4 regions of the Hahella sp. CR1 genome follow, and region 4 is predicted to be linked to each of the others. Evidence: riboswitches for the same ligand, from Rfam matches in the RefSeq annotation. Region 4 holds a riboswitch; each other region holds the start of a gene.

Region 1 (4,210 bases), on a different contig from region 4:
CTTCCTTGGAGGCCGAGTAACCCAGCTTGCCGTACATTTGCGTGAATTCCGCGAAGTAGGGGTTGGTCAGCATGGCGCAGTGACCGAATATTTCATGAAAGATGTCCGGCTCCTGCAAATAGTCCATTTCGTCTGGCGTACGAATAAAGGTGGCGCAGGGAAATTTCTTATTTGAGAGCAGGTCGAAGAAGGTATCGAAGGGGATTAATGCGGGCACTTGCGCCACTTCCCAGCCGGTTTCACGGCGTAATACGGAGGAAACGTCCTCTAGTTGGGGGATACGGTCTTCGGGTAAATCCAGTAACTTCAGTCCATGAAGATATTCGTCGCAGGCCACATTGCGTATGACCTTGTCTTGTCGTGTGATCAGCTCACGCCAGACGGCGTGCTCCGAATCGGGGTAGGCGATAAAGCCGGATGCGTCAGGCTCTCTCGCAACATACTTTGTACCTTTGCCCATTTTCTCACCTCGTGACGTGTCAGGAAGGGTGTATTCCATGGCACTCTTATTATTCTACCGGCTTGTGGCCGGCTTAATCTGGCGGCCGTCAGTTGGGTTGGACGGCGCGAGGTCGGATTTTTTTCCGGCCGGGCCTTCCTCTGATTAAATGACAATCCGCAGAATTTGTCTATACATTGCTAATAACGGCTGGCGATTAACGAGGGAGGTTTAATGACAATTCTTTAGCGAAGACTCCTTAGTCCGAGAAGGTGCGCCACAGTTTGGCGAACTCTCCGGAGAACTCCCTGACGAGGCCGGGGTGGTCGGTCACTACGATGTTTTCCTGGTTATAAGTGCTGGCGCTGCGGGTCCAGTTAAAACTGCCGTGAATCAGGACGCTGTCATCGATAAGGGCGAATTTATGATGCATATGGTGGGGTTCATCGTCCATCTTCACCAAAATGCCGGCATCTTTGAAACGATCAATGTCGCTGCCCAGGTCAAAGGATTTGTCATTGTCCGTGATGATGCGGATTTTTAGCCCCCTTTTGTGAGCGTTAATAATTTCATCTGCGATTTTGTCATCGGAAATGGTGAATACGCAGATTTTCAAACTGCTTCGAGCATTGCGTATGCGTTCTATGATTGCGCGACGGCATTGCTCCCCTGGGCTGAAATAGGCCCGTGTTAGATTGCTTTCCTCCTCGCCAGAGTCCAAAGCCTTGATTACCCGCTCCAGCCATTTCAGCGCCCTGAGCGCACCATCGCCGCCATTGACGATCAATGGACGGGTCAACTCAAAGGCGCGATTACGCATAAAACGCACCTGATCCGGCTGTAAAGTCTCAAGCATCGCCAGCAACGCCTGTTTCTCAGCATTATCGAACCTTTCATCCGTGAGGGTTTGTTGGAGGAAAAAAGTCAGTTGATCCAGTTGCATGGGGAAAACGCCTTATTGCTAAAAATACAAGCGCACAGTCAGCGCTATAGGTGTTTGCTTTGTTCTATCTATAACTAAAAAAGCTTGCATGAAATGCCTTTAGATATCCAGCCTGCTCGGATGGCGCGCAGGTTGAGATAACTCGATAGAAACTTTTTCTGTCGTATCGGAAGCTGGTGCTGAAATTTATCGCCTAAAGTCTCCAAACATGAGCGCTCTCCCTTGTATACTTGCTCGCTAAATATGAATTGATGACTTGTTATTCAGGATTTCCTATGGCGATTAAACGCGTATCTTCTTGGCTATTGGTGGTGGGGTTGAGCTTGGGCGCTTTGGCCGGTTGTTCTCCAGAGGTGGGGAGCAAGGACTGGTGTGAGGATATGGCGACCAAGCCGAAGGGCGACTGGACGGCCAATGAGGCGACGGATTACGCCAAACACTGTCTGTTCCGCTCTGACAGCTAAGCGAGCAGCCCCAAACCTAAACTTTGGGATAAGTGGACCAGTTTTACATTTTGATAGTTATCAACAGGTTGTCGTCAACTTGGAGCCTGTTGTTTCCGTGAGGCGCTTTGTGCGCCTTGACTTTGCCGGGGCGGCCATTTAGCTTACGCCCCCATTGCATCAGGTGTCCCACGAACATTCGTTCACGGGATGAAACGGGAAGTCGGTTAAAATCCGACGCTGCCCCCGCAACGGTAAATGAGTCAAACGACAACCCCCTGTCACTGCGGATTCGCGGGAAGACGTTGTCGCCGGTTACGCCACTCATGAGCCCGGAGACCGGCCTGACGCCTGCTTATCGCGTGGCATAGCGGAGGGCTTTGCCGGGACTCGTCTGACTCGACTCCTTTCCCTCTTTGCTTGTATCCGCTGCGCAACAATTGCATTCACTGGCGCTATTCTTTCGGAACATTATGAGGCTTGTAACCCTTTTGCTTTTAGTTGGCTCACAACTGACCGGCGTTCGCGCGGAAGAGTTGGAGCCTGTTGTCGTCGAAGCCAAGGCTCCATCTGCGGATGAGATTGACGCCGAGTATCAAACTGGCTTCGTGAAGGTGATCAAGCGCGAGCAATTTGACTCGAAAGTCGCGACCGTCGCAGACGTGCTGAAGAATGAAACCGGCGTTCAAGTGCGTCAGAGCGGCGGACTGGGGTCATACTCCGCCGTTTATCTGCGTGGCTCGACCAGTAAGCAGGTGAACGTTTATCTTGATGGCGTATTGTTAAACGACGCGACTGGCGGCTCGGTGGACTTGAGCCAGATATTGCTGAACGGCATTGAGCAGATTGAAATTTATAAGGGCGCAACGCCAATTCAGTTGGGTTACTCTGGCGTTGGCGGCGCCATTAACATCAAGTCCCTTCGCTTCAGCAAACCCCTCAGGCAATTAAGTCTTGGGTATGGCTCATTCAACAGTCGCAAAGGGGCGCTCACATTCGCCGATAGCGTTGGCGAAACCAACTACCTGGCGTCCCTTGATTATCTCGGCAGTGATAACGACTTCGAGATGCTGAACAACAACCAGACCGAATTTAACCCCTACGATGACCGTGTGGAACGTCGTCGCAATGCGGATTTCAGTCAGTTCAACGGCATGCTGACGGCGGAGCGCAGCCTGTCGGATCGCACGGACTTGCAACTGATGGCGCAACATTTCAATAAAGATCAGCACTTACCTGATATCGCCAACCTGGAGAGTACGCGAACCAGTCTGGATACGGACTTCACTCGTCTGCAGAGCAAACTGAGCTTTGCCCGAAATACACAGGAAAATTATTCGGGGCGCATTTTCTGGTCCACACAAGAAGAGCGTTATGACGACAGTCAAAGCCGAATCGGCCTGGGCGTGCAGAAAACGCGCGCTGACACAGATGTGGTCGGCGCCGAGTTATATGGCTCCTATTCAATCGGTCTGCATCTGCTCTCCGCTACGATGGAGGCGCGCCGGGAAACATATCAGGAAGAGGACCTGACCGGACGCAGCCAAAAGCAAGAGTTTGAGCGCATGACCTACTTACTGGGCGTTCAGGATGAGTGGGCGGATGCGGAAGATATCTGGTTGGTGCGTTTGAGCGCACGCCAATATTTTCTTGAAGACGAAACCCCTGTTGCATCCATGAGCGGGCGCACGGAGGCGGCTTCTGACAGTGCACAGTATCACTCATTGCAGGCGGGCGTTCGTTACCGCCTGACAGATTGGCTGTCGCTCAAGACCAATGCATCCCGGGATGTGAGGTTCCCTCAGTTAGCGGAGAAGTTCGGCGATAGAGGTTTCTTCATTGGTAATAGTGAGTTGCAACCGGAAACAGCGTTGAACGGTGACATCGGATTTGAAGTGGGCGTAGATAGTTTTAGTGTTTCTGCGGCCTATTTCTATCGGGATTTAAAAGATGCTATCGTCCCCTCTTATGACTCAAGGGGAGTCGGCCGCTTTGAGAATGTTGGCAAAGCAAGGGTTAGCGGAGTGGAAGTGGACGCCATGTATCGACCTGTTCCCGCCTGGACGTTTATCGCCAGAAGCACCGCCCAGGACACAGAAAACCTGTCAGACGCCCGTGACCTGCACGGCAAGCAACTGGCGGGCGCTTACACCTATTCCCACTTTTTATCCGCCGCCTGGAGTATCGGTCGCATCACTACCTCCGTTGAGTACCGCCATGAATCCGGGGCGTATTACGACAGCGCTCAGGAAACGGAAGTGGAAGATCAAAACATTGTCGATGTGGTGGGCCGCTGGTCCGACGGCGAGACAACAGTTGAAGTTAGCGCAAACAATGTGACGGATGAGGTCGTTGAAGCCTTCAACGGTTTCCCTTCTCCTGGAC
Region 2 (4,210 bases), 340 kb from region 4:
TCGTTAGTGTCGCCCGCAACCAGGGTTCCGTCCGGCATCGCCAGCATCGCTTGTCCGCAAAACCGCAGCGCCAGGGTCAGATCGTGCAGCACTACAACGCCGATCCGGCCACTTCCAGCCCAATCCTGCAAATGGCTCATCACCTGAATCTGGTGCTGAGGGTCCAGACCCGCCACCGGTTCATCCGCCATCAATACGGGAGCGTCAACCGCCAGCGCACGCGCCAGCATCACCCTGGCGCGCTCGCCGCCGGATAAGCGGGTGACGGTGCGCTGCGCCAAATGCGTGACATCCGCTTGTCGCATGGCGTTCTGAATCAGGGCCTGATCTTGCGCGCTTAATTTGCTGCGATGGGTTTGCGCTGGAAAGCGGCCCAGACTGACCAGGGTTTCTACGCTCAAAGGCCAATGACAATCGGTATCCTGATCCAGATAAGAGATATGCTGCGCGCGCTGTTTCGGCGCCATGTCACACAGATCCTGACCTTGCAACCGCATGGCGCCGGATAACTTGGGGATCAGACCGACGATGGTTTTCAACAGGGTGGACTTGCCGGCGCCGTTGCTGCCCAGTATCGCTGTCAGTTGTCCAGATGGAAGACGGAAACTGACATCGGATAGAACCGGAGCGCCGGGATAACCCACCTGCAATCCGCTTAGCTCCAGGCTCAGCGCGTCGCTCATACCAACGCCTCCGCTTTACGCAGGTGACGCAGCAGCCACAGGAAAAACGGCCCGCCCAACAGCGCCGTAATGACGCCGACTCGCAACTCCGGTCCCGGCGGCAGACAGCGCACAGCAATATCAGTCAACAACATCAGGCTGGCGCCCGCCAAGGCGCTGGGAAGCAGTAATCGACCGGGCCGCCACTCGGTAAACGGCCGCAGCATGTGGGGCACCACCAGCCCCACGAAACCAATAACGCCGCTCACCGCTACACTGGCGCCGACCGCCAACGCTACTCCCAGGCCCGCCACCCATTGCACTTTCTGCAGACGCACCCCCATGGAGCGGGCGGTGTTTTCCCCCAGCGACAGGACATCCAGGGAACGCGACACGCTGAACAGCAACGCCATCCCCAGCAGCGCAGGCGGCGCCGCCAAATAAAAGTGCTGCAGAGTGCGATGTTCGAATGAACCCATCAGCCAGAACAGAATGTCCTGCACCGCAAAGGGATTCGGTGCCATATTTAACGCCAGCGCCGTCAACGCTGAACTGAACGAATTAATCGCGGCTCCGGCGAGGATGATCATCACGATGCCCGCTTCCGATCCTACAATCATTACCAGCGCCAGCAGTCCCAGCATGGCGCCGATAATGCCCGCCACGGGCGTAAACAGGCCGCTGGCGGAAAAGCCGAAGTAGATGGCGCACACCGAACTCAGCGCCGCCGTGGAGGAAACCCCCAGTACGCCGGCGTCCGCCAGCGGATTGCGCAACAGTCCCTGCAACACGGCGCCGGATAGCGCCAATACGGTTCCGCATAACAGCGCCAATAGTGTCCGCGGCAGACGGATTTCCCATAGAATCAATTGGGTTTCCAGATCCCACCCCGGCCAGCTCACCCCGGTCACCCGGCCGGTGCACAGAGACAAACCGATCAAAAAGGCGAGCGACAGGCTCAGAATCAGGAGCAAACGGTTATAAGTCATCTGCAGTCTCCGACCCTGACGCTTTACGCTCTTGCGCCAATATGTGATCCGCTACCTTTTGGGCCGCCAGCGTCATGGCGGGCGTTCCGCAGGAGAGCCAGTCGGCCGGGATATACAGGGGCTCGAAACGGGAAGGACGGCGCTTCAATAAAGGGTGCTCCACCCAATTCGTCGCCAACGCTTCGCTGTCATAGCTGTTGCTGACCATCAGCAACAAATCCGGCCGCCAGCGCACCAGCGTCTCCAGATCCACTTGCCCCCAGCCTTGCACGCCCTGTTCGCTCGCCACGTTAATCACGCCGATGGCGTCCAGGAAGGCGTCCTGGAAATTACTCTCGCCAGCGATCCAGCCATTGGCGTTCAGAATCAGCGCTCTGACTTGTTTATCCGCAATCTTCCCGTGAACCTCAGCGAAATAGGCCCTCAGCCCGCTAACGATACTGCCCGCCTGCTCCGGTTTGCGCACCGCTTCGCCCATCAGGCTCCAGCTTGACGCCAAATCATCGAGAGATTGCGGCAACGGAATCTCCACCCAACGCATATTAAACTTCCGCACCAGCGGCTTAAGCGAGGACGCGCCATACTGGCCCGCCATCACGATATCCGGCCGGAGTTCCAGCACTTGCTCGATAAAACCAAAGTTGGCGGGAATGTCACGCAAGGTCGGTGCAATTTCCAGCTCAGAGGGCTGATGGCTGAGCCAGGTGACCGACACCAGATTTTCCGGGGCGAGATACCCCATCATTTGGTCAACGCACTGATTGACCGACATGACCGTGGGCTCAGCGGCGCGCGCATCGCCCCCGTTGACGGAAAGTGTGAAAGTAAGCGCTGATAGCAATCCCAGGGCCCGAAAAGCCTTAACCAACATGCAGATGCCGCCTTGAATCGATGCGAGGTGCGAATCCGGCGTAAATTCCCCGTTTACGGTCGGAAAAAACAGGCTCCGAATGGGAGTCGAACAATGGCAGGTCTCCTGGCTTGCGTTTCGTAGTCCTGTCCCGCCTTCCCGAACATGGAGACAATCTCCACCCAGTGGCCTTTGATAACGTCGCGATAAGGAGGGGCGGCGTTATCCGGGACGAACTCTTCGCTCACAGTTGCGGGGACAGCTCCGGCTGATCGAACGCGCATAAAGCCGCGCCCACCGGATTCCCATTTAATCCTGCTCTCATCGAAAATGATCGAACTTTGAGCAACTGGAACCATTGCGGCCCACATTATCATGAATTGATCATTTTAAGTCCAGAAAGCCGCTGAGGGGCGCTGGACCTGCCTGCAAGATTGTGTCAGTTTTACGCTCCCGTAATTACCGACAAGAATAAGACTGTATGACCGACGCGCCCTTGTCCCGCCATGGACTCATTCTGAAACGTCTGCTGTTCCTCGTGTTCATGTATGCCGGACTGGCCTATGGCTTGAGCCTGTTGGAATATACCGTCTTCAATCTGACCGGCTGGTCGCCTGTGAGCATCGAACGCAGTGTCGAACTGCACAGCCGGGAAGAGGTAAAAAAGGAGTTCGATCTTTGCGGCGGCCCGCTATTCGCCGCCAACGCCGTGGTCAGCGCCCGGGAAGGCGATCGCCTGCTCGCCCGCTGCGGACGCTTCTGGCCTTTCTATCGTTACACCATTGAAGCCACCGCCCACCCATTGCTGCCGGGCTCTTTTATCCTGTATCCGGACGAAGCGCCGGCGGCCGTTACGGCGCGAGAGAATTTCATCATCAATATGCAGGTGATCAACGGCGGCTTCGCCCTGGTGGCGCTATTTGTGATTGGTTTGAGCTGTTTTGCAGGTTATCGCTTTCTTTTCAAGAAGGACGAAGAAGCCGGCTACAAGACCGCTTTTCACGGCTTTATCAGCAGCTTTCTGATGCTCGCCTGTTATAGCGGCGTCATGTTCTTCATTGATCCCACGTTCAGCTTCGGCTGGTAATCCCGCTTAGCCTGCGCGCAACCAAACGCCCAACTGGCGGATCGCGTCTTCCGCCTCCGCCGTCCAGGGCGCCGCGCAATTGAGCCGCAGGCAATGTCTGTACTTGTCGCCGTCGCCGCTGAACAGGGTTCCCGGCGCAATGCTCACGCCAGCGGCCAGCGCTTTGCGATACAACGCGACCGTATCGCAGTCCTCCTCCAGCTCCACCCATAACACAAACCCACCCGCTGGCTGCGATACTCGCACTCCAGTAGGAAAATGCCGCAGCACCGCCGTCGTCATACGCTCCACGTGCACCGCGAACTCATGGCGCATACGTCGCAGATGGCGGTCGAAATCCGCTTGCGCCAAATAATGCGCCACCGCCATCTGCGGCAAGCTTGGGCAGGCCAGGGTGCTGGCGAATTTCAGGTAACCGACCCGCGTCCGCCAGCGCCCCGGCGCCATCCATCCCACCCGCAAACCGGGGGCGATTGATTTGGAAAACGACGAGCAATACAGCACGCCGCCGGCGCGGTCATAACTCTTCGCCGCTCGCGGCCGCAGGCCGGAAAAGCCCAACTCGCCGTATATGTCATTTTCGATCAAGGGCACGCCCCAGACTTCCAGCAAACGCACCAGT
Region 3 (4,210 bases), 420 kb from region 4:
GGGAACCGCGTAATAGTTGATGTCGATGACGTTATCCAGCATGCGCACGGCGGTATACACGGTGTTGCGCAGACGGCCGTGATCGATTTCGCCATTGCGTATGTGGTTGACCAGATTGACTGAGCCCAGGTTACACACCGCAATTTCGTCCTGGCTGGTGTTCAGCGTGATCTCCGTACACAGGTTCGAGGAGTGCACCACGCCAACGTGTTGCTGCGGCGAACGCAGGTTACAGGGGTCCTTGAAGGTCACCCAGGGATGGCCTGTTTCGAACAACATAGAGAGCATCTTGCGCCACAAGTTCTGCGCAGACACTTTCTTGAACAGGGTGATAGCGCCGCTTTCCACCAGAGATTCATAGTGGGTGTAGCGCGCTTCAAAAGCGGAGCCGTATAAATCGTGCAGATCCGGCGCATCGCTGGGTGAGAACAGCGTCCACTCCTTGTCCTCAAACACCCGCTTCATGAACAGGTCAGGAATCCAGTTGGCGGAGTTCATGTCATGGGTGCGGCGGCGTTCATCGCCGGTGTTTTTGCGCAGTTCCAGAAACTCTTCGATATCCAGGTGCCAGGACTCCAGATAAGCGCATACCGCGCCTTTACGTTTGCCACCCTGATTCACCGCCACCGCCGTGTCGTTCACGACCTTAAGAAACGGCACCACGCCCTGGGACTTACCATTGGTGCCTTTGATGTGGGAGCCCAAAGAGCGCACCGGCGTCCAGTCATTACCCAGACCGCCCGCCCATTTGGACAGCAGGGCATTGTCCTTGATCGCGCCATAAATACCCTCCAGATCATCCGGCACTGTGGTCAGATAGCAGGATGACAATTGCGGACGGTTGGTGCCGGCGTTGAACAGCGTCGGCGTGGAGCACATGTAATCAAAAGAGGACAACAGGTTGTAGAACTCAATCGCGCGGGCGTTGGGATCATCTTCCTGCACCGATAATCCCATGGCGACGCGCATGAAAAACGCCTGCGGCAATTCCAGACGGGTCTCGCGCCAGTGGATAAAGTAACGATCGTAAAGGGTCTGTAATCCCAGGTAGGTGAATTGGCGGTCACGCTCAGGCTTCAGCGCAGCGCCCAGTCGTTCCAGATCGAATTCGAGCAGACTAGGCGACAGCAGTTCATGTTCGACGCAGCGTTCAATAATGGCGCGGAACGCAGTCGGATACAGTTCCGCCATTTCAGTTTCCGTGGCGGACGCTGCGATATTGAGATAGCTCAGCGATTCTTCACGCAAACCGTCCAATAACAAACGGGCGCACACATAGGAATAGTTGGGCTCTTCTTCGATCAGCGGACGCGCCGCCATGACCAGCGCAGCGTTGACGTCTTTGTGTTTGACGCCGTTGTACAGGTTTTTCAATGCGCCCTGCAGGACTTTCTCCTCGCTGACGCCGTCCAGATCCGCGCAGGCATCGCCAATCACCGTGCGCAAACGTCCCATGTTTAGCGGCGCTTCCGTGCCGTCGGCGAATTTCACATTGATATCAGGATGCGTCTCCCCCGCCTGCTCGCTTGGCGCTGGCGCACGCTGACGGGCATGTTCTTCACGATACAACACATAGGCGCGAGCCACTTTGTGGAAGCCGCCGCGCATCAGGCCCAATTCCACCAGATCCTGAATTTCTTCGATGTGCACCGAACCGCCTTCGGGGCTGCGGCGACGCAGACGCGCCACGATATCTTTAACCAGTTTTTCTACGGAATCCCGCACACGGGGCGAGCCGGACGCGGATTGTCCTTCCACCGCCAAAAACGCCTTGGTCACCGCCATAGCGATTTTGCGGTCGTCAAACGGCGCGGCCTGACCGGTGCGTTTGATCACCTGCAGCAGGGCGTTATGAGTGTGTGACTCGGATGATACAGATGGGGAGCTGGAGGCGCGCGCCTCGCTGGGGGACGAAAAACTGCCGGTCATGGAATTGTCCTCTATCGCGTGTTCTGGCCGAACCTCCACGATTAGGGACATAAAGCGACGCGCAGACAGGACGAAAATCGCCTCGCACAAAGCGGCGCTTTATCATTACCCTGAGTCGCGAAGGCATGAATAACTTCAGCATGGCAGGTCTTCGGACTCGGGGGCGTTTACACGTTTTTGCGAACCTACGGCGACCGCTTCCCATCCTCTTTCAGGACAGTGCGTGGGCGTTTCCACCCGCGTCGCTTTCGTTCCCCCACACCGCTGCGCGTCAGTACCGGACTCTCACCGGATTCCCTCTTAGCACAACCTTTGAACAGGCGTGAACCATAGCTGAGGCACAATATATTGTTTTGACTACTAAAAGTAAATACTAGATGTAGAGGCAACGCCATACAGCAAAACCGTGGGCGTATGGGGTGAAATCAGGCCAGAATGACAGCGAATAAGAACTTTTTCAGTAGCGCTTGGACGCCTACGCCGATGATGATAAGAATAAAAATCTCTGAATAGGCATCCGCTTTGGTAATCAGCTTCAACGCAACCAAATAGAACCCAATAGCGAGAAGAAAACCAGGCAATCCATAGACAAAGTGTACAATCAAAGCCGCCGTAAGAACGATCAAGAATGCCTCAATGAACGCCAGCGAGACTTTCAACAACTTGGCCGCAGCGAACAGGCAAGCGCCCTCTATCAAAGCGCCTATGATTAGATTCAAATCCATGAGAATTCCCAAAAGGCGGTCATTCTAAACAGTAAACCGACGCAGTCAATACAGCTAAGCCACACTGACATCCCTAACGGCGAAGTTCACACATCCACGATTTTCATGGCGGTCGAGCAGCCGAAGTTTGCCCAACCTCATTGTCATCCCCAGAAAATAAACAGGTAATTACCTGAATCAAAAGTAGTTCAGGATGCAAATCAGCTAAACTGCTAATAATTTTCTTCTTCGCATTAAGGACTGGCTTTGCCTGAACGCCGCCGCTTTTTCAAAGAAACACTGACGCCCTATTTTGCGCCGCCGATGTGGTTGCACTGTCTTTTGTACGTGTTAACGCTGGGCGTGTACGAACTATTCTGGCATTACATGAATTGGCGCAAGTATCGGCTTATATCGGGAGATCCTATCTGGCCGCCGCTGCGCGGGCTGTTCTTTTATTTTTTTATTCCTTCTCTGGTTAGTAATCTCGCGCGCAGTTCCTCCTTGGCGGGCCGCTCTGATCCTTTGCTTGGTCCATGGACCAGCGCGTTATATCTTGCGGTGGCGATAACCGCCGCTACGCTCGCACAAGCATTGAATCCTTTATTTATACTGCCCTCCTTCTTCTTCCTGACCTATTTGAATTGGCGGGCGCGGTGGATCAATCAGCAGTTCATAGCTGTTCCAGCCCAGTCGAGCGCCGACGTCTCTGCGCTCAGTGTCAGCTCACCACAGCAACCAAATGGCGCTTCCCTCGTTTTTAAACCGTCTTTTCAGGCTGTCGGTAGCTTTCGTTGGCTGGAGATTCTTACCTGTATCGCCGTGATTTGCATCGCTTTGACTGTCGCACTAGACGCCGGGCGTCACGCTACGATTAAAGCCCGCCTGACCGAAGCCTTTGGTTTATTGGAAGGAATCAGAGTGGACATGGCGGAAAAATACGCCTTCTCCGGGGCCTGGCCGGAGCGAGAAGAACTACATGCGCTGAGTAACGTCGAGGCGATCTACTTCCAATCAACGGAGCTCGATTCAAGCGGCGCCTTGCACTTCACCCTTTCCCCTCGAGCGGGAGAAGCGCCAAGGACCATCAGCTTTCGACCGGTCGTCAGCAATCCCGATGGCGCATTGCGCACCCTGGGATGGACATGCGCGTCAGCGCACTCGGGTCCACGCAAAATCTACGGCGACGACAAAAGCTCGCTGCCTCCGGAGCAACTCCCTTATATCTGTAGAGGTTAAACCGTGATCCTTATTTCTTCGCCAAACTCAAATCTGAGCCAATTGTTGCGACATTTGAACCATCAGGTCCAACAAGGGCTTTCTCTGGAACAGGCGCTGGCCAGACTGGAGCCTCTCCTGCCGGCTCACGCACAGCCTCAGGTTGAGCAACTGAAAAAAGTATTGCAGGGTGACGTCAGCCTACATGCGACGCCTTACCAGGACAGTCCCTTCTACGACATAAGTCGCCTCGCCGCCATTGTGCGCGCCAAAGGCGGCTCGCTTCCCGGTTTTCTGGAACGCTATATCACTCACTCTCACGCCATGGAAGTCTCTTGGCGAGGCGTTTGGGACGGATT
Region 4 (4,210 bases):
ACAGATCCAGCCAGTCATCAAGGGCGATACCGTAGCGTTGGCTGTACTTTTCCAGGTCGCCGCCATGGACGGGAACCGGTTCTTCCGCCTGGAGCCCTGCATGGCCAGCCCCGTTGTCGAAATCGCTCCCGTTCATTCAGACCACTCCCCACAACCACAACGCGCCCGCTCCCAAAGCGACCATCGCCGTCCACAACGCCAGAGAGCGATTGATGAGCCCACAGGCGCGTTCAATGGATTGCGCCGTGGCGGCGTCGCCGCAGCCCAGTGAAGGACGATACTGCAGACTGCCGTGATAGGTCGCCGCGCCGCCGAGTCGCACCCGCAGCGCGCCCGCGCCCGCCGCCATCACGGGTCCCGCATTGGGGCTTTTCCAGTGTCCGCCCTGGGCGCGCCAGCATCGCAGGGCGCTGTCCAGCGCGCCGCAACAGGCGTAACTGAACGCCGTCAGTCGGGCGGGAACCCAATTCAACAGATCATCCAGCCGCGCCGCCGCCCAGCCGAAATAGAAATAACGCGTGTTTTTATAGCCCCACATCGCATCCAGGGTATTGCTGAGGCGATACATCACCACACCGGGAACGCCGGCGAGCAGGAACCAGAAAATGGCGGCGAAGATGGCGTCGTTGCCGTTCTCCAGAGCGGATTCCGTAGCGGCGGAGGCGATCTCCTCCTCCCCCAGTTCCGCTGTGTCGCGACTGACAATCATGGACAGACTGCGCCGCGCCGCCGCCGCGTCATGCCTGCGCAATGGCGCGGCCACCTGACGCACATGCTCCAGCAAACTGCGCCAGCCGATGGCGAGATAAAGCACGAAGGCGGAAAAGATAATGTGTCCCCAGCGGGAAGATTCGCTCCACTCGTTCGCGAGCCAGGCGAGCGCCGCCCAGGGCAAAATCGACGCCGTCACCGCCGCCGCGCCAAGCGCGCGGGTTGCTGTTGAAGAGAAGTCGGCAATGCGAATCGCTCCTTCCACCCAACCGGCGTAGCGCCCGAAACCAACCAAAGGATGCAGCCGGCGCGGTTCTCCCAACAGGGCGTCGAAAGACAGGGCGAGGACAAGAATCAGCAATGTATCCATTGGTCAGTATGCGCCAGGCTCATGATGAGGCGGCCTATTCTCACCATGGTCCGCGCGCATTGCAACCCGCTAACTTGTTGACTTCCCCTGCGTTCAGCCAATAGCATATCCCGCTGACCAAGGTGCTCGACCGCGAGATAATCGGGAAATCTGGTGCGCGATACGCTAATCCAGTGCTGCCCCCGCAACGGTAATCGAAAGTAATTTGCTAACGCCACTGTGTCGTCAGTTTTGACATGGGAAGGCGCAAATGTTGTGTCGAAAATGCTTCGACCTTTCGTAAGCCCGGAGACCGGCCTTGCTTTATCCACTGCAGTTCGTACGGGTAGGTGCGCAGATCATGCAAACTAAAAATCTCTCTCTTCCATTGCTGGCTTCCAATAACGCAGCGCTACAACTTATCGGCGCCATGTGCTTCGGCGGACTGATTCTGTTCGCAGTGGGCTTTCTGTCCATGGATGCGGCTCACAACGCCGCTCACGACACCCGGCACGCGTTTGCTTTCCCCTGTCACTAACAGTTACTGAATTCTGAGGCCCTGCCAGGGCCAGACGTTCGCCTGTCCGTCTTGACGCCGCACCTCATGTGCGGCGCTTGCGCGCATAGCGACGTCACACCGCATTGCATGAGGAAGAGACATGTTGTTTCAGCGTATTATCCTGGCGTCGCTGCTGGTTGGCCTGTTGGCTGGCGGGCTGCTGAGCGCCGTACAACACTCCCAGGTCACCAGCATTATTCTGGAGGCGGAAACTTACGAAGGCGGCGAGGAGCCTGAGCCGGTCGTAGTGGAAGATCACCAGCATGCGGCGGCGGACGCCCATCACTCCCACGAACACGACCACGGCGGCGCCGAAGCCGGCGGCCATCACCACGGCGACGACGCCTGGGCCCCGGAAGACGGCGTGGAGCGCACCCTTTACACCCTGCTAGCCAACGTGCTCGCCGGCATTGGCTTCAGTGCGCTGATGCTGGCCTGTATGTACGCCGCCAGACTCAGCGGCAAAGGCGGCGCAGGCTGGGGCGCGGGATTATTGTGGGGGCTGGCGGGCTATGGCGTGTTCTTTGTCGCTCCCGCCCTGGGGCTGCCGCCGGAGATTCCCGGTATGCAGGCCGCCGCACTGGAAAATCGCCAGTTGTGGTGGATCGCCACCGCCTTGGTCACCGCGGTCGGTTTCGCCTTGCTGGCGTTCGCGCCGAGATGGAAAAAGCTGGGCGGACTGCCCCTGCTGATTATTCCCCATCTGGTCGGCGCGCCGCACACCAATGCACCGGAGTTCGCCGCCTCCAACCCACAGGCTCTGCAAGCGCTAGAGTTGCTGCATCATCAATTCATTACCGCCGCCACCCTGACCAACGCGCTGTTCTGGGTGATCGTCGGGCTGGCCTGCGCCTGGTTCCTGCGCCGTTGGAGCAGCCAGGACGCCGCCCTGCAGGCGCGCTGAGTCAATGGACGTCGCCGCCCAGCCCGCCCTCGCCGCCTACCCTTTCGCCGCGGTTGTCGGCCAGCAACCGCTTAAAACCGCGTTGCTGCTCGCCGCCATCAATCCCCATCTGGGCGGCGTATTGATCAGCGGTCCCCGCGGTTCAGCCAAATCAACGCTGGCGCGGGGACTGGCGGATTTATTGCCGGAGGCGGCGGACAAGTTCGTCACCCTACCTCTGGGCGCGTCTGAAGAACGTCTGATCGGCAGCATCGACTTGCAACAGGCCATGGGCGAACGACGCGTACAATTTAATCCCGGCCTGTTGGCCAAAGCTCACGGCGGCGTGCTCTATATCGATGAAGTCAATCTGCTGCCCGACCCCTTGGTGGACGCCCTGCTTGATACGGCGGCCTCAGGCGTGAACTTTGTCGAGCGGGACGGCCTCAGTCACAGCCATCCGGCGCAGTTTATTCTGATCGGCACCATGAACCCGGATGAAGGCGAACTGCGCCCGCAGTTACAGGACCGTTTCGGTCTCGCCGTCACTCTGGATGAAACCTATGACGTTGAACAGCGTATGGCTATCGTGGAGCGCCGCCTGGATTTCGAACAGGACCGCGACGCGTTTCAGGCGCAATGGCACAACACACAGCAAGAGCTGCAGACCCGCATCGCCGCCGCCCGCCAACGTTTACCACAGGTTCTCTGCCCGACGGACATACAACGGGACATCGCCAGCCAGTGCCTCGCCGCTGGCGTAGAAGGCGTGCGCGCGGACATTTGCTGGCGCCGCGCCGCCATCGCCCACGCCGCCTGGAGCGGTCGCGACGAGGTCAACGCCGAAGACGTGGCGGCGACGCGCGCGTTCGCGCTTAGCCATCGCGCCAATCATCAGGATACGCCGCCGTCTTCGACCGGTTCGCCTCCCTCACAAGGAGGCGGCGGAGACGCCAGCGGCTCAGGGGGGGCGTCACCCTCCTCGTCCTCTGGCACCTCCGGCGACTGGGGCGCCATGCCGCCGCAATTGATGGCGGCGGACAAGCCGGTAACGCCGCAACTGCCTGAGATCCCAACGCGACGTTCACCGTCCTCCCGTCGCGACAAACAGCGCGGCGGCGCGGAGCAACGCCAGGGCGCGGCCCTCGGTCGCGCGCAACGCAGCCGGCAGGCGCTGTCCTCACGCCCGGACTGGTTCGCCACGCTGGTCCATCCCGACAATCGGGACGACGGGTTGCTCGAAATACGCTATCAACCCCGTCGCCAGAGTCGCGACACCTTGAACTGCGTCCTGCTGGACACCTCCGCCTCCACCCTGAGTCAACGCGCGCTGGCGCAGGCGAAAGGGGTGATTCTGGGACTGGCCCGACAAGCCTATCTGGCGCGGGAGAAACTGGCCGTGCTGGCGTTTGGCGCGCAGCGCGCGGAGTGGGTGATCCCCTGCCGGCGCGCGCCCAAAGATATCGTCGCCCTGCTTGACGATCTTCCCGCTGGCGGCGGTACGCCGCTGCGACAGGCGCTGCTGCATGCGCGCCAACTGCTGGCGCGGCAGACCCGCGCCAACCCGCATCTGACCTGCCGTACGTTGCTGCTGACTGACGGGCGCAGCCGCGATCCGCTGGACGATCTGACCTGGGATTCGCCCCTGTGGGTGGTGGATACCGAGCAGACCGCCGTCAGACTCAATCGCTGCCGACAACTGGCGCAA

The links. Region 4 has a riboswitch for cobalamin ahead of ONV78_RS04555 (CbtB domain-containing protein). Riboswitches for the same ligand answer to the same signal wherever they lie in the genome.
Region 1: linked by a shared signal. The riboswitch ahead of ONV78_RS15215 (TonB-dependent receptor) and the one ahead of ONV78_RS04555 (CbtB domain-containing protein) in region 4 are both predicted to bind cobalamin.
Region 2: linked by a shared signal. The riboswitch ahead of ONV78_RS02935 (ABC transporter substrate-binding protein) and the one ahead of ONV78_RS04555 (CbtB domain-containing protein) in region 4 are both predicted to bind cobalamin.
Region 3: linked by a shared signal. The riboswitch ahead of ONV78_RS02590 (ribonucleoside-diphosphate reductase subunit alpha) and the one ahead of ONV78_RS04555 (CbtB domain-containing protein) in region 4 are both predicted to bind cobalamin.

Annotation. Positions count from the first base shown of each region.
Region 1 covers NZ_JAPELK010000005.1:440,107-444,316, forward strand. Annotated here, with positions in the region: gene phhA (phenylalanine 4-monooxygenase) at 1-460, opposite strand, end outside; gene ONV78_RS15205 (phospholipase D-like domain-containing protein) at 699-1,382, opposite strand; gene ONV78_RS15210 (DUF3012 domain-containing protein) at 1,658-1,846, shown strand; cobalamin riboswitch at 1,991-2,188, shown strand; gene ONV78_RS15215 (TonB-dependent receptor) at 2,299-4,210, shown strand, end outside.
Region 2 covers NZ_JAPELK010000001.1:665,536-669,745, reverse strand. Annotated here, with positions in the region: gene ONV78_RS02945 (ABC transporter ATP-binding protein) at 1-683, opposite strand, end outside; gene ONV78_RS02940 (iron ABC transporter permease) at 680-1,651, opposite strand; gene ONV78_RS02935 (ABC transporter substrate-binding protein) at 1,641-2,522, opposite strand; cobalamin riboswitch at 2,600-2,876, opposite strand; gene ONV78_RS02930 (hypothetical protein) at 2,983-3,588, shown strand; gene ONV78_RS02925 (PLP-dependent aminotransferase family protein) at 3,595-4,210, opposite strand, start outside.
Region 3 covers NZ_JAPELK010000001.1:581,656-585,865, reverse strand. Annotated here, with positions in the region: gene ONV78_RS02590 (ribonucleoside-diphosphate reductase subunit alpha) at 1-1,929, opposite strand, end outside; cobalamin riboswitch at 2,054-2,276, opposite strand; gene ONV78_RS02585 (hypothetical protein) at 2,355-2,654, opposite strand; gene ONV78_RS02580 (pilin) at 2,901-3,872, shown strand; gene ONV78_RS02575 (hypothetical protein) at 3,876-4,210, shown strand, end outside.
Region 4 covers NZ_JAPELK010000001.1:1,006,369-1,010,578, reverse strand. Annotated here, with positions in the region: gene cobD (threonine-phosphate decarboxylase CobD) at 1-136, opposite strand, end outside; gene cbiB (adenosylcobinamide-phosphate synthase CbiB) at 137-1,081, opposite strand; cobalamin riboswitch at 1,185-1,397, shown strand; gene ONV78_RS04555 (CbtB domain-containing protein) at 1,422-1,598, shown strand; gene ONV78_RS04550 (CbtA family protein) at 1,720-2,523, shown strand; gene ONV78_RS04545 (ATP-binding protein) at 2,528-4,210, shown strand, end outside.